DNA from 3 places in the Micromonospora sp. WMMD956 genome. Region 2 is predicted to be linked to each of the others. Evidence: riboswitches for the same ligand, from Rfam matches in the RefSeq annotation. Region 2 holds a riboswitch; each other region holds the start of a gene.
The links. A riboswitch is a leader RNA that binds a small molecule or an ion and turns the genes downstream of it on or off. The one in region 2 is predicted to bind cobalamin.

Region 1 (4,174 bases), 2.7 Mb from region 2:
CGAAGCGCAGCACGTCGGCGGCGTCGGGGATCGCCCGGCCGGTGACCTCCGCGACGACGGCGTCGACCCGGTCGGCGCTGGCGTCGGCGTCGATGCCGGTGCCGGTGCTGGCGCTGGTGTTCGCGTCGGCGTCGGCGGCCCAGCCGAGGGTCTCCATGGCGACGACGAGCCGCCGGGCCAGCCCCTCGATCAGGTCGACGGCGTCGGCGGCGGTGCCGGCGGGGCCGTCGGCCACGTCGGTCAGCTCCTTCGGCACGGCGATGCGCCGTCCCGGCTCGGCGAGCAGGGCGGCCTCGTCGAGGCCGTACGCGGCGGCGAGCGCCTGGCGCAGGCCGGGCAGGGCGCGCACCCCGCCCCACACCTGGGGGGCGCGCAGCACGGCGAGGACCAGGTTGACCCGCGCCTCGCCGGTGGGCGCGCCGCCGAGGACGTGCAGGCCGTCGCGGATCTGCACGTCCTTGACCTCGCACAGGTACCCGTCGAGGTGCAGCACGAAGTCGTCGAAGTCGTCGGCGGCGGGCATGTCGGCGGTGTGCAGGTCGTGGTGCAGCTCGGCGGCGCGCACCAGGTCCCAGATCTGCGCCCGCACCGTCGGCACCTTCGCCGGGTCGAGGGCCTGCACGGTGGCGTACTCGTCGAGGAGCTGTTCGAGCTTCGCCAGGTCGCCGTACGTCTCGGCGCGGGCCATCGGCGGCACGAGGTGGTCGACGACGACGGCGTGGGCGCGGCGCTTGGCCTGGGTGCCCTCGCCGGGGTCGTTGACGATGAACGGGTACACCAGCGGCAGGTCGCCGAGGACGGCGTCGGGGGCGCAGTCGGCGGCCAGGCCGAGGCCCTTGCCGGGCAGCCACTCCAGGGTGCCGTGCTTGCCGAGGTGCACCACGGCGTCCGCGCCGAACCCGCCGTCCGCCTCGGGCGCGGCCAGCCAGCGGTACGCGGCGAGGTAGTGGTGGCTGGGCGGCAGGTCGGGGTCGTGGTAGATGGCGATCGGATTCTCGCCGAAACCGCGCGGCGGCTGGATCGCCAGCAGCACGTTGCCCAGCCGCAGGCCGGCGAGCACGACGTGCCCGTCGTCGACGTACAGCTCGCCGGGCGGCTCGCCCCAGTGCTCGCGGATCCGCTCCCGCAGCGCGGCCGGGACCGCCTCGAACCAGCGCCGGTAGCTTGCCTGCGGCACCCGGGCGTCGGCGGCGGCGAGCTGCTCGGGGGTGAGCCACTCCACGTCGTGACCGCCGGCGGCGATCAGGGCGTGGATGAGCGCGTCCCCGTCGTCGGGCACCGGCCGGTCGCCGAGGTGGTAGCCGGCGGCGGCGAGCGCGGCGAGCAGCCGCACCGCCGAGGCGGGGGTGTCCAGGCCGACGGCGTTGCCGACCCGGGAGTGCTTCGTCGGGTAGGAGCTGAGCACGATCGCCAGCCGCTTCTCGGCGTGGGGCACGTGCCGCAGCCGGGCCTGGCGCGCGGCGATCCCGGCGACCCGGGCGGCCCGCTCGGGGTCGGGCTCGTAGACCGACAGCCCGTCGGCGTCGATCCGCTTGAACGAGAACGGCACGGTGACGATCCGGCCGTCGAACTCGGGGATGGCCACCTGCATGGCGGCGTCCAGCGGGGACAGCCCGGCGTCGCTGCCGGCCCACTGGTCGCGGGTGCTGGTGAGGCAGAGCGCCTGCACGATCGGCACGTCGAGGGCGGCGAGCGCGCCGACGTCCCAGGCGTCGTCGTCGCCCCCGCCGGAGGCGTCGGCGGCCACCGTCCCGCCCGCGGCCAGCACGGTGACGACGAGGGCGTCGCAGCGGGCGAACAGCTCCAGCGGACCGTCGCCGGGAGCCAGCCCGCGCAGCGAGCCGCAGAAGACCGGCAGGGGGTTCGCCCCGGCGGCGTCGACGGCGTCGGCGAGGGCGTCGACGAAGGCGGTGTTCCCGGCGAGGGCGTGCGCCCGGTAGAAGACGATCCCGACCGTCGGCCGCTCGGGCTTGACGGGCCGCTCGCCGTGGACGCCGTGCCCGGGGGTGGGCGCGGGCGGGGCGAAGCCCTCGCCGGTGAGCAGCACCGTGTCGGAGAGGAACCGGGCCAGCTCGGCGAGGTTGCCCGGCCCGCCCTCGATCAGGTACGCCAGGGCCCCGGTGGCCACCCCTGAGGCCACGGTGGACGCGGCCATCAGCTCCGCGTCGGGCACCGCCTCGCCGCCGAGGACGACCGTCGGCACCCCGGAGTCGAGCACGGCCGCGAGGCCGTCCGGCCACGCCTGCCGGCCCCCGAGCAGCCGTACGACGGCGAGGTCGACGCCGTCGAGCAGCGCCGGCACGGCGTCGGCGGCGACCCGGGCGGGGTTGGCCAGCCGATAGCCGACGCCGCTGGCCCGGGCGGCGAGCAGGTCGGTGTCGGCGGTGGACAGCAGCAGGATGCGCACGGAGGGCTCCGGAGAGTGACGCACGGGGCGGCGGGCAGGCCGCCTGCGGGCAGGCGTGGGCGCGGGTTCAGCGGGTACGGCGGGCCTGCGGCCGGCTCACCGGCGCGGGCCGGGGCGCCGGGGGCGCAGCGCGGCGCGGCACCCGGGGCGCGGGCTCAGGTGCGGCGACGGGGCGCGGGCAGGCTGCCGCGCGCCAGCAGGCGGCGACGGTGTACGTCGATGTGCGAGACGCCGTGCGTCATCGGGTCCTCCTCGGGTGTCCACGCCCTGGGGTCGCTCCGACGGCCGAAGTATCCTGGCTTCCGGATCGACGCTCTCCCCCGGCCTTCCAACCGCAGACGCACGGCCGTGACTCACGAGGGGGGATCGCTCCCCGGTGACAGTGGCGGGACCGCGCCGGAATCGCACCGGCTTCCTTCACTGCCGTCAGGCCGCGAATGCTGCCACACCCGACCGCCGCCGGTCAACGCCGGGCTCCCGGCCACCCCACCCCCCCAACTACATCGATGCCTGACAATTGCATCGGGAATCGGATGCGGCGAAAGCAAATGTCGTACGCCGATGGATGCGGTTCGTTCCGCGCGCATTTCCCCGCCGCCTGCCCGCGGGCTGGCTAGGCTGATTCCGATCATCGCCCGCCGGCGCGGGACGGGACTTGCCCGAAGGGAATCCGATCAGTGGCGACGCAGGTCATCGTGCTCAACGGCGGCTCCAGCTCGGGCAAGTCCGCGATCGTCCGGTGCCTCCAGCGCATCCTGCCGCACCCGTGGATCAGTTTCGGCGTGGACGACCTGATCGCCCGGCTGCCGCCGGCCCTGCTGGGCAGCCCCGCCGGGCTGAGCTTCGGCCCGCACGGCGAGGTCGACGTCGGCGGGGACTTCCTCGCCGTGCAGCACGCCTGGCTGGTCGGCATCGCCGCGATGGCGGACGCCGGGGCGCGGATCATCCTGGACGAGGTCTTCCTCGGTGGCGGCGCCTCCCAGGAGCGGCTCGGCGGCTACCTGGCCGACGTCGAGGTGCTGTGGGCCGGCGTGCGGTGTCCCCCGGCGGTCGCGGCGGCGCGGGAGATCGCCCGGGGCGACCGGGTGATCGGGATGGCGGCGACGCAGGCCGAGACCGTGCACGAGGGGGTCCGCTACGACGTCGAGGTCGACACCGCCCGCACCGAGTCGCTCGACTGTGCCCGCGCCATCGCCGCGCACGTGCGCTGAGCGACTCGGTGCGGCGGGCCGGCGGCGCCCGGGGTCAGCGCGCCCGGCGCTCCGGGTGCGCCCGGTTCCAGGCCCGCATCCGCTCCGGGTACCCGGTCCGCGCGGCCTCGTACAACGGAACGGCGTGCCGCTGGGCGATCTTCGCGGCGGCCCGCGGCGACCCGGTCCGCCGCCGGATCCACTCCCCGTCGTGGGCTATCGCCATCACGGTGGTGTCGGTCGCGGTGGTCTCCGGCTCCAGGTAGAACTCCACGCCCCGGCGGCTGCGGACGAACGCCTCCAGGGCGGCCAGGTCGTCCGGCGTCGCCTCGCGGTCGAGCTTCGTCGGGATCCCGTCGGCGACAGGTCGGCGGCGGCTGAACCAGCCCATGCCCGGCTCCTCTCCTCGGCGTGCCCTCCAGTGGAGCATCCCCGCCTGGCAGCCTGCTGGACGCGGGATGTGAGGAAGCTGACCCGGCTCGCCTCCCCGTACACTCGCCCGGTGGCGGCGTGGCGGGCGGTGGCGGCCCGGGACAACGCCGACTGGTGCGACGTGGTCGGCCGGGCCCACGGCCTC
Region 2 (4,174 bases):
AACCGTGAACTGAAGAAGGCCGTGGAGGCCTACTGGGCGGGCCGCATCGACGCCGCGGAGTTGGAGAGCACCTCGGTCGCGCTGCGCGCCGGGGTCTGGCGGACGCTGCGCGACGCCCGCCTGGACGCGATCCCGTCGAACACGTTCTCCTACTACGATCACGTCCTCGACACGGCGGTGGCCGTCGGCGCGGTCCCACGACGCTTCGCCCGACTCGGCCTGTCAGGGCTCGACACCTACTTCGCCATGGCCCGCGGCGTCGACGCCGAACCGGCGCTGGAACTGACGAAGTGGTTCGACACGAACTATCACTACCTGGTCCCGGAGATCGGACCCGACACCGTCTTCGCCGCGAACCCCGACAAGGCGTTGCGTGAGTACGGAGAAGCCCGCGCACTGGGTATCGAGAGCCGACCGGTGCTGGTCGGGCCCGCCACGTTCCTGCTGCTGGCCAAGACCTCCACACCAGGCGTCGAGTCATTCGATCGGATGGCCGAACTCGTCGACGTGTACGCCGACGTTCTCCGTGCCCTCGCCGCCGCCGGTGTCACGTGGGTTCAGCTGGACGAACCCGCCTACGTGGCCGACCGCACCACGGCCGAGATCGAGGCGCTACACGATGCCTACATGCGGTTGTGCTCCGTGCGGCAGCGGCCGAGGATCTTCGTCGCCACCTACTTCGGGGAACTCGGTGACGCGCTGCCCGCGCTGCTGGACACGCCGGTCGAGGCGCTCGGCCTGGACCTCGTTGCCGGGCCCGGCAACCTGCGACGTCTCGCCGGAGCCGGCCCACTGCACGGCAAGACGATCGTCGCCGGGCTCGTCGACGGTCGCAACGTCTGGCGCACCGACCTTCGGGCGGCGATAACGACCGGTGCCGCGGTCACCGGGCTCGCCGACCACGTCGCCGTGTCCACCTCCTGCTCCCTGCTGCACACGCCGGTGGACCTCGCCGCCGAGACCACGCTCGATCCGCAGCTGCGACGGCGGTTGGCCTTCGCCCGGCAGAAGGTCGACGAGGTCGTCCTGCTCGGCCGCGCCCTGCGCGACGGCACGACGCCGCTGCCTGAACCGCTACCACCCGCCCCGAAAGCGTGGCGCGACGACACCGTGCGGGGCAGGCTCGCCGCGCTGCGCCCAGGCGACAGGCAACGGGGCGACCACCGGCGGCGGGCGGCGGTCCAGCAGGCCCGGTTGCACCTGCCGCCGCTGCCCACCACGACCATCGGCTCGTTCCCGCAGACCGCCGAGCTGCGTGCGGCCCGCGCCGCACACCGGTCCGGCCGGCTCGACGACTCCGGCTACGTCCAGCGGATGCGCGCCGAGGTCGAGCATGTCATCCGGCTCCAGGAGCGGCTGGGCCTCGACGTACTCGTGCACGGCGAGCCGGAGCGCAACGACATGGTCCAATACTTCGGTGAGCAGTTGACCGGTTTCGCCACGACCGAGCACGGCTGGGTGCAGTCGTACGGCTCCCGCTGCGTCCGCCCGCCGGTCATCTACGGCGATGTGGCCCGCAGGGCTCCCATGACGGTCGCCTGGTCCTCCTACGCGCAATCGCTGACCGACCGGCCGGTCAAGGGCATGCTCACCGGACCGGTGACGATCCTCGCCTGGTCGTTCGTGCGCGACGACCAGCCGATCAACGTCACCGCCGACCAGATCGCCCTCGCCCTGCGTGACGAGTGCCGCGACCTTCAGGCGGCCGGCATCCGGGTGATCCAGGTCGACGAGCCGGCCCTGCGGGAAACCCTGCCCCTGCGCGCGGCGGACCAGGATGCCTACCTGGACTGGGCGGTAGGCGCGTTCCGCCTGGCCACCAGCGGTGTCGCCGACGACATCCAGATCCACACCCATCTGTGCTACTCCGAGTTCGGTGAGATCATCGCCGCCATCGACGCCCTCGACGCCGACGTCACCAGCATCGAGGCGTCCCGCTCGAGGATGGAGGTCCTCGGCGACCTAGCCGCGGCCGGCTACCACCGCGGAGTCGGGCCAGGCGTGTGGGACATTCACTCGCCCCGGGTCCCGCCACGTGACGAGGTCGTCGAGGCGCTTCGCCGGGCCTTGGCGGTGGTGCCGGCCGAGCGGCTGTGGGTCAACCCCGACTGCGGCCTGAAGACCCGCAGCTATCCCGAGGTCGAGGCGTCTCTGGCGCACCTCGCCGCCGCCGCCGTCGAGCTTCGCGGCAGGTGAGCGCAGGCCGGGCGGGACGCCGACACCGTCCCGCCCGGCACGGCCGAGCGACCGTGTCACCCTGTCGCGATGGTCACCGTGTGTTGATGTCGGGCAACGCATTGACACGTGCTGCCCCGCCCGGCCAGACTGACGCGACAACTTCATCAGCGTGCGCGTAGGGGGAAGTCCGGTCGAAGTCCGGCGCTGGCCCGCAACGGTAGGCCATCGGGGTGTGCTCCGATGACAAGCCCGAATACCCGACGTGCCCGCGATTTCGCTCCCCCACCCGTCGTGGCCCACGGGTCGGAGTCCCGGTCGACCCCGTGCCACGGTGGTCGTTCGGGTTCTGACGACCGCCGGGCCGGAAAGGCGCTTCCGATGGTCGTTCGCCTGAGCCGGCACCGCCTGCTCGCGCTGTTCTGCGGTGTGCTCGCCGCCCTCACAGTCACCACGCCCGCGCTCGCCGCTCCCGCGCCCGCCGGCCCGACCCGGGCGGAGGCCGCCGCCGGGTGGCTGGCCCGGCAACTAATCGACGGGGAACGCTTCGAGGTGGTCTACGACGGGGTCGCCTACCCGGACCAGGGGCTCACCCTCGACGCGGTGTTCGCCTTCGCCGCTGCCGGCGTCGCCGACGACTCCGGCACGCGGGCGCTGGCCTGGGTCAGCCGGCCGGACGTCCGCGACGCCTACGTGGGCGACGGCACGACCGAGGCGTACGTCGGCGCCACCGCCAAACTCGCCCTCGCCGTCGCGGTGCGCGGCGGTGACCCGACGGATGTGGGCGGGGTGGACCTGGTCGCCCGCCTGCGCTCGCTCCAGTCGCCGACCGGCCGGTTCACCGACCGGTCGGCGTTCGGCGACTACAGCAACGCCTTCAGTCAGTCCTTCGCGATCCTCGCGCTGGACCGGACCGCACAGGGCGTGCCGGCAGCGGCCGCGTCCTGGCTGGCCGGCACCCGCTGCGCCGACGGTGGCTACCCGCTGCTGCCCGCCCAGCCGGTCTGCACCTCCGACGTGGACGCCACCGCGCTCGCGGTGCAGGCGTTGCGGGCGGCCGGCCGCAGGGCCGACGCCGCCCCGGGGCTGCGCTGGCTGCTCTCGGTGCAGGGCGCGAACGGCGGGTTCGCCAACGTAGGGGGAACACCGAACGCGAACAGCACCGGGCTCGCCGCGCAGGCGCTGCGCGATGGTCACCGGCCGCTGGCCTGGGCGCGGGCCCGCACGTTCCTCGCCGGACTCCAGGTCGACTGCGCCGGCGCGTCAGCCGACCGGGGGGCGGTCGACTTCGACGGCGGCGCCTTCGACCCGGCCACCGCCGCCCGCGCCACCGCGCAGGCCGTCCTCGGTCTGACCGGCGCTGGGTACGCCCACCTGTCCGCCGCCGGCGCGACGACCGGCGCACCGACCCCCGACTGCCCGTGAGCCGTTCCGTCGCTCGCCTGATTCTCATTCGTCTGCTCTCGGGGAGGACCCATGTTTCGAATCGTCATTCGTAGGCGGCTTGCCGGACTGTTGGCCGCCGCCGTCGCCGCCGTCGCGCTGACCGCCGTCGAGCCTGCGCCGCAGGCCGCGCACGCCGCCGCGTGTACCGGCACGTCGGGGGTCACCGTGGTGGTCGACTTCGCCGCCCTCGGCGGCGGGGTCCAGGTGGCCTGCGCCCTCGGCGACCCGGCGACTGGGCTGGCCGCCCTCCAGGGCGCGGGCTTCACCGTGACCGGAACCTCGCGCTGGGGACTGGCGTTCGTGTGCCGGATCAACGGCAAGCCCACCGCCGCGACCGAGCCGTGCGTCAACACTCCACCCGTCACCGCGTACTGGTCGTACTGGCACGCGCCGAGCGGCGGCGCCTGGTCCTACAGCACGTCCGGCGCGACCAGCTACAACCCCGCGCCGGGCAGCGTCGAGGGCTGGTCCTTCGGCGCGGGCGCCCCACCGAGCATCGCCGCTCCCTGACCCGTCGACCGACGTGCCGGGTGCCGGCCACCGCTCTGGCGTC
Region 3 (4,174 bases), 640 kb from region 2:
AGGTGATGGCCGGCGCGGGCGGCCTGCTGCTGGTGCCGCCCCGGCGGACCAGGGCGATCCTGCACCGCGACATGGAGGTCGTCGCGGTGGAGCTGCCCCTCGCCGACGTGCGGCGGGTGGCGCAGGAGCGGTGCGGGCTCGCGCCGGTCGACCTGCGGTTCCAGGGGCTGCTGCCGGTGTCCCCGTCCGCCGCGCAGCTCTGGCGCAACACCACGCGCTATCTCACCCAGGTGGCGCTGCCGGGCGCCGCGTTCGGGACGAACGCCCTGGTGCAGGCGGAGGCGACGGGCCTGCTGGTGGCCGTCGCGCTGGCCACGTTCCCCAACACGACGATGACCGAGGCGCCGACGCGCGGCGCGGGGGCCGTCGCGCCGGCCGCGGTCCGTCGCGCGGTCGCCTACATCGAGCAGTACGCGGACCAGGCGCTGACCCTGACCGACGTGGCGGTCGCGGCCGGGCTGGGCGCGCGGGCGCTCCAGCATGCCTTCCGGAAGTACCTCGACACCACGCCGACGCGCTACCTGCGACGGGTGCGCCTGGAACGGGTGCACAGCGACCTCCAGGCCGCCGAGCCCGGCGCGGGCCTCACCGTGGCCGCCGCCGCCGCGCGGTGGGGCTTCGCCCACCTGGGCCGGTTCGCCACCGAGTACCGCCGGGCCTACGGGCAGCCGCCCAGCCAGACCCTGCGGGGCTGACGGACGGCGCGAACCCCGGCCCGTCGGCCGCGCCGGTCGCCGGCGGGGGAGGAACCGCCCCGGCGTGCCGTTGCGCGGCCCGCCCGCGCCGGGTGGCTAGGCTCCCTCGTGACTGAGGGATGTGGATAAGTGACTTGCAGTAATAATGGCCCGCCGGTGCTCACCCGGTTCTCGACCAGCGATCCGGCCGAGGCGGCGCACGTCTTCGAGACCTCGTACGGCCGCAGCGTGCGACTGGCCGCGGTGCCGACCGGGCTTCCGCTGCGCCACGACCGGTGGAGCACCGGCGCGTTCTGCATCGACGACATCAGCATCTCCCTGGACCTGCGGGTGCAGGCGGAACCGCTCGGGTACGTCCTGCTCGCCGCCCCCCGCCGGGGGTGCTTCGGGCACCGGTGCGACGGGGTCGACGAGCTGATCGGGCCCGGCGAGGTCGGCGTGCTCTACCAGCCCGACCTGCCCGGCTCCTCGTGGTCCAGCGACGTGGACGTGACCTCCGTCCTGCTGGACCTCTCGCTGTTCGACCAGGTCGCCCGCGTCGACCCGGACCGCCCGCTGGCCCCCCTGCGGTTCGCCAGCTTCCGGCCGGTCTGCGCCGATGCCCAGTGGCGGTGGCGGCGGACCGTCCGGTACGCGGAGTCCGTCATCGCCGCCGGTGGCGCGCCGGGCGCGTCCCCGCTCGTGCTCGGCGGCCTCGGCCGCCTGCTCGCCGCGGCCACGCTCGCCGCGTTCCCCAGCAACGCCGTCGTGGCGGACCGGTCATGCGACCGGACCGACGCCCACCAGGGGACCCTGCGCCGGGCGATCGCCTTCATCGAATCGGCCGCCGGGACCGACATCGGTCTCGTCGACATCGCCCGCGCCGCCGCCACCACCCCCCGCGCGGTGCAGCTCGCGTTCCGCAGTCAGCTCGGCACGACCCCGCTGGCCTACCTGCGCCGGGTGCGGCTCGATCTGGCCCGCCAGGAACTGACCCGGGCCGTGCCCGGCGACGGCGTCTCCGTGGCCGTGGTCGCCGCCCGCTGGGGATTCGCCGACCCGCGCCGCTTCGCCGCCCGCTATCTCGCCACGTACGGGGAGCTGCCCGGCCGGACGCTGCGCCGCTGACGCGGGTTAGCATCGCCGGCGGCACGATCATGCGAGGTGCCCCGCCTGCGCGGGGAGAATCGGGAAGCCGGTGTGAATCCGGCACGGGCCCGCCGCGGTGACCGGGGAGCCACCGTCCACGCGCGAGGAGCGCAGCCACTGGCCGTGCGGCTGGGAAGGCGGACGGGCAGGCGTCGATCCGGGAGTCCGAAGACCGGCCTCGCGTCGACCGCCCACCCGTCGAGGTGGGCCGAGCGCAGCGGGAGCCTGCCTGTGGAACTCTACGACGCCATCCGCCGCCGCCGGGACGTCCGGGCCCAGTTCACCGGGGAGCCGGTGCCGGCCGACGCCCTGCACCGGATCCTCGTCGCCGCGCACGCGGCGCCCAGCGTCGGCTACTCGCAGCCGTGGGACTTCGTCCTGGTCCGGGATCCCGCCGTCCGCCGCCGGTTCCACCGGCACGTGCAGGCCGAGCGGGCCGCCTTCGCCGCCACCCTGGACGGCGCGGCGGCCGAACGGTTCGCGCGTATCAAGATCGACGGGGTGCTGGAGTCGACGCTGTCGGTCGTCGTCACCTACGACCCGCAGCGCGGCGGCCCGGCCGTGCTCGGTCGGCACGCCATCGCCGACGCCGGCCTCTACTCGGTCTGCCTGGCCATCCAGAACCTCTGGCTCGCCGCCACCGCCGAGGGGCTGGGCGTCGGGTGGGTCTCCTTCTACCGGGAGCCGTTCCTCGCCGAGCTGCTGGGCGTGCCGGCCGGCATCCGGCCGGTGGCCTGGCTCTGCGTCGGGCCGGTGACGCACCTGGAGACCGTGCCCGACCTGGAGCGGCACGGGTGGCGGCGGGGCCGACCCCTCGCCGAGGCGCTGCACCACGACCGCTGGGCGCGACGGTCGGCTGACCGACCGAACAGCTAATTCAGGTACGTCTATGCGGCGGCTAGGCTGACGTCGCCCTGAGTCATCGCTTAGCTACGTCGGGAGGAGTTCCATGCGTACCACCGTCAAGGTCCTGGCCGCATCCGTCCTCGCCACCCTGGGTCTGGCCGCCGCCGCCACCCCGGCCCTCGCCGCCGCCCCGGCACCCTTCTGCGAGTCCGGCGCGTCGCAGTTCTACTGCGACGCCAGCAGCACCGGCACGACGACGTGGACCGTCACCTGGTACTCCGGCAGCGTCGGCACCTTCACGACCGCCGGGTCGACCCTCTTCGCCACCTGCCCGGCCAGCAACCTCGGCCACCCCGTACGGGCCAGCTACAGCTACTTCGACGGCAGCGCCACCCAGTACAGCGGGACCACCCAGTTCATCTGCCGCAGTGGCCCCTGGCTGTAGCCGGCCCCGTCCGGCGTACGCGCGGACCCGCGTACGTTGGAGACCCGCTGCGGCTGCCCGGTTTGCGACCGCTTCTGCCGGGAAGTCGGACGGAATGCGGGCACTCTTGACGAAACTCGAACAGGCCTCGACGCTGGACCGGACCGGTGACCGGCTGCAACGCGTCGTCCAGGCCACCCTGCGCCCGCAGCGGGTGCGTGACCTGCTGCACGGCGTCTTCATCGGTCATCCGCTGCACCCGGCACTGGTGCAGGTGCCGGTCGGCTCCTGGATCAGCGCGGCCGTGCTCGACCTGATGCCCGGCCAACGCCGGGCGGCCACCGCCCTGGTCGGGCTGGGCACCGTCAGCGCCCTCCCCGCGGCGATCGCCGGCCTCAACGACTGGGCGGCCCTCTCCCGGGAGCAGCGCCGCGTCGGACTGGTGCACGCCGCCGCCAACGCGGTCGGCCTCACCCTGTACGCGGGTTCGCTGGCGGCCCGGCTGCGCGGGCGGCACGGCACGGGGCGGGCGCTGGCGTACCTCGGGCTGGGCGCGGCGAGCGCGGGGGCGTACCTCGGCGGGCACCTCGCGTACAAGCAGGGGGCGCAGGTCAACCAGAGCATCTCCGAGCTGCACCGGATCGGCGAGGGCTGGCACCCGCTGGCGGACATGGCCAACCTGCCGCAACGGAAGCTGGTCACCCGCGAGGTCGACGACGTCTCGGTGATCCTCTACCGGCACGGCGACGAGGTCACGGTGATGCTGGAGCGCTGCCCGCACCAGAGCGGCCCGCTCGGCGAGGGCGACGTCACCGAGATCGACGGGCACGCCTGCGTCGTCTGCCCGTGGCACGGAAGCGCGTTCCGGCTCAACGGTGGCGAGGTCATGCACGGGCCGTCCGGTAACGACCAGCAGATCCTGCCGACCCGGGTGGTCGACGGGGTCCTGGAGGCCCGGCTGCCCTGAGCCCGGGCCCCGCCGCGCCCCGCGCGCCGGCTGGGGTCAGTCCCGGCGGTGCCGTCCGGTGACGAGGGCCCGCGCGCTGTTGGTGGCCCGGACGACCGCCGGCCGGCGGCGCAG

Region 1: another riboswitch for cobalamin. It lies ahead of cobN (cobaltochelatase subunit CobN); the one in region 2 lies ahead of O7628_RS16255 (peptidase).
Region 3: another riboswitch for cobalamin. It lies ahead of bluB (5,6-dimethylbenzimidazole synthase); the one in region 2 lies ahead of O7628_RS16255 (peptidase).

Annotation. Positions count from the first base shown of each region.
Region 1 covers NZ_JARUBI010000005.1:6,221,350-6,225,523, reverse strand. Annotated here, with positions in the region: gene cobN (cobaltochelatase subunit CobN) at 1-2,407, opposite strand, end outside; cobalamin riboswitch at 2,696-2,825, opposite strand; gene cpt (chloramphenicol phosphotransferase CPT) at 3,085-3,618, shown strand; gene O7628_RS27160 (hypothetical protein) at 3,653-3,988, opposite strand; gene O7628_RS27155 (hypothetical protein) at 4,100-4,174, shown strand, end outside.
Region 2 covers NZ_JARUBI010000005.1:3,534,164-3,538,337, forward strand. Annotated here, with positions in the region: gene metE (5-methyltetrahydropteroyltriglutamate--homocysteine S-methyltransferase) at 1-2,196, shown strand, start outside; cobalamin riboswitch at 2,324-2,458, shown strand; gene O7628_RS16255 (peptidase) at 2,557-3,600, shown strand; gene O7628_RS16260 (hypothetical protein) at 3,652-4,131, shown strand.
Region 3 covers NZ_JARUBI010000005.1:2,890,481-2,894,654, forward strand. Annotated here, with positions in the region: gene O7628_RS13340 (AraC family transcriptional regulator) at 1-695, shown strand, start outside; gene O7628_RS13345 (helix-turn-helix domain-containing protein) at 852-1,802, shown strand; cobalamin riboswitch at 1,820-2,019, shown strand; gene bluB (5,6-dimethylbenzimidazole synthase) at 2,055-2,699, shown strand; gene O7628_RS13355 (hypothetical protein) at 2,773-3,114, shown strand; gene O7628_RS13360 (Rieske 2Fe-2S domain-containing protein) at 3,209-4,060, shown strand; gene O7628_RS13365 (LysM domain-containing protein) at 4,097-4,174, opposite strand, start outside.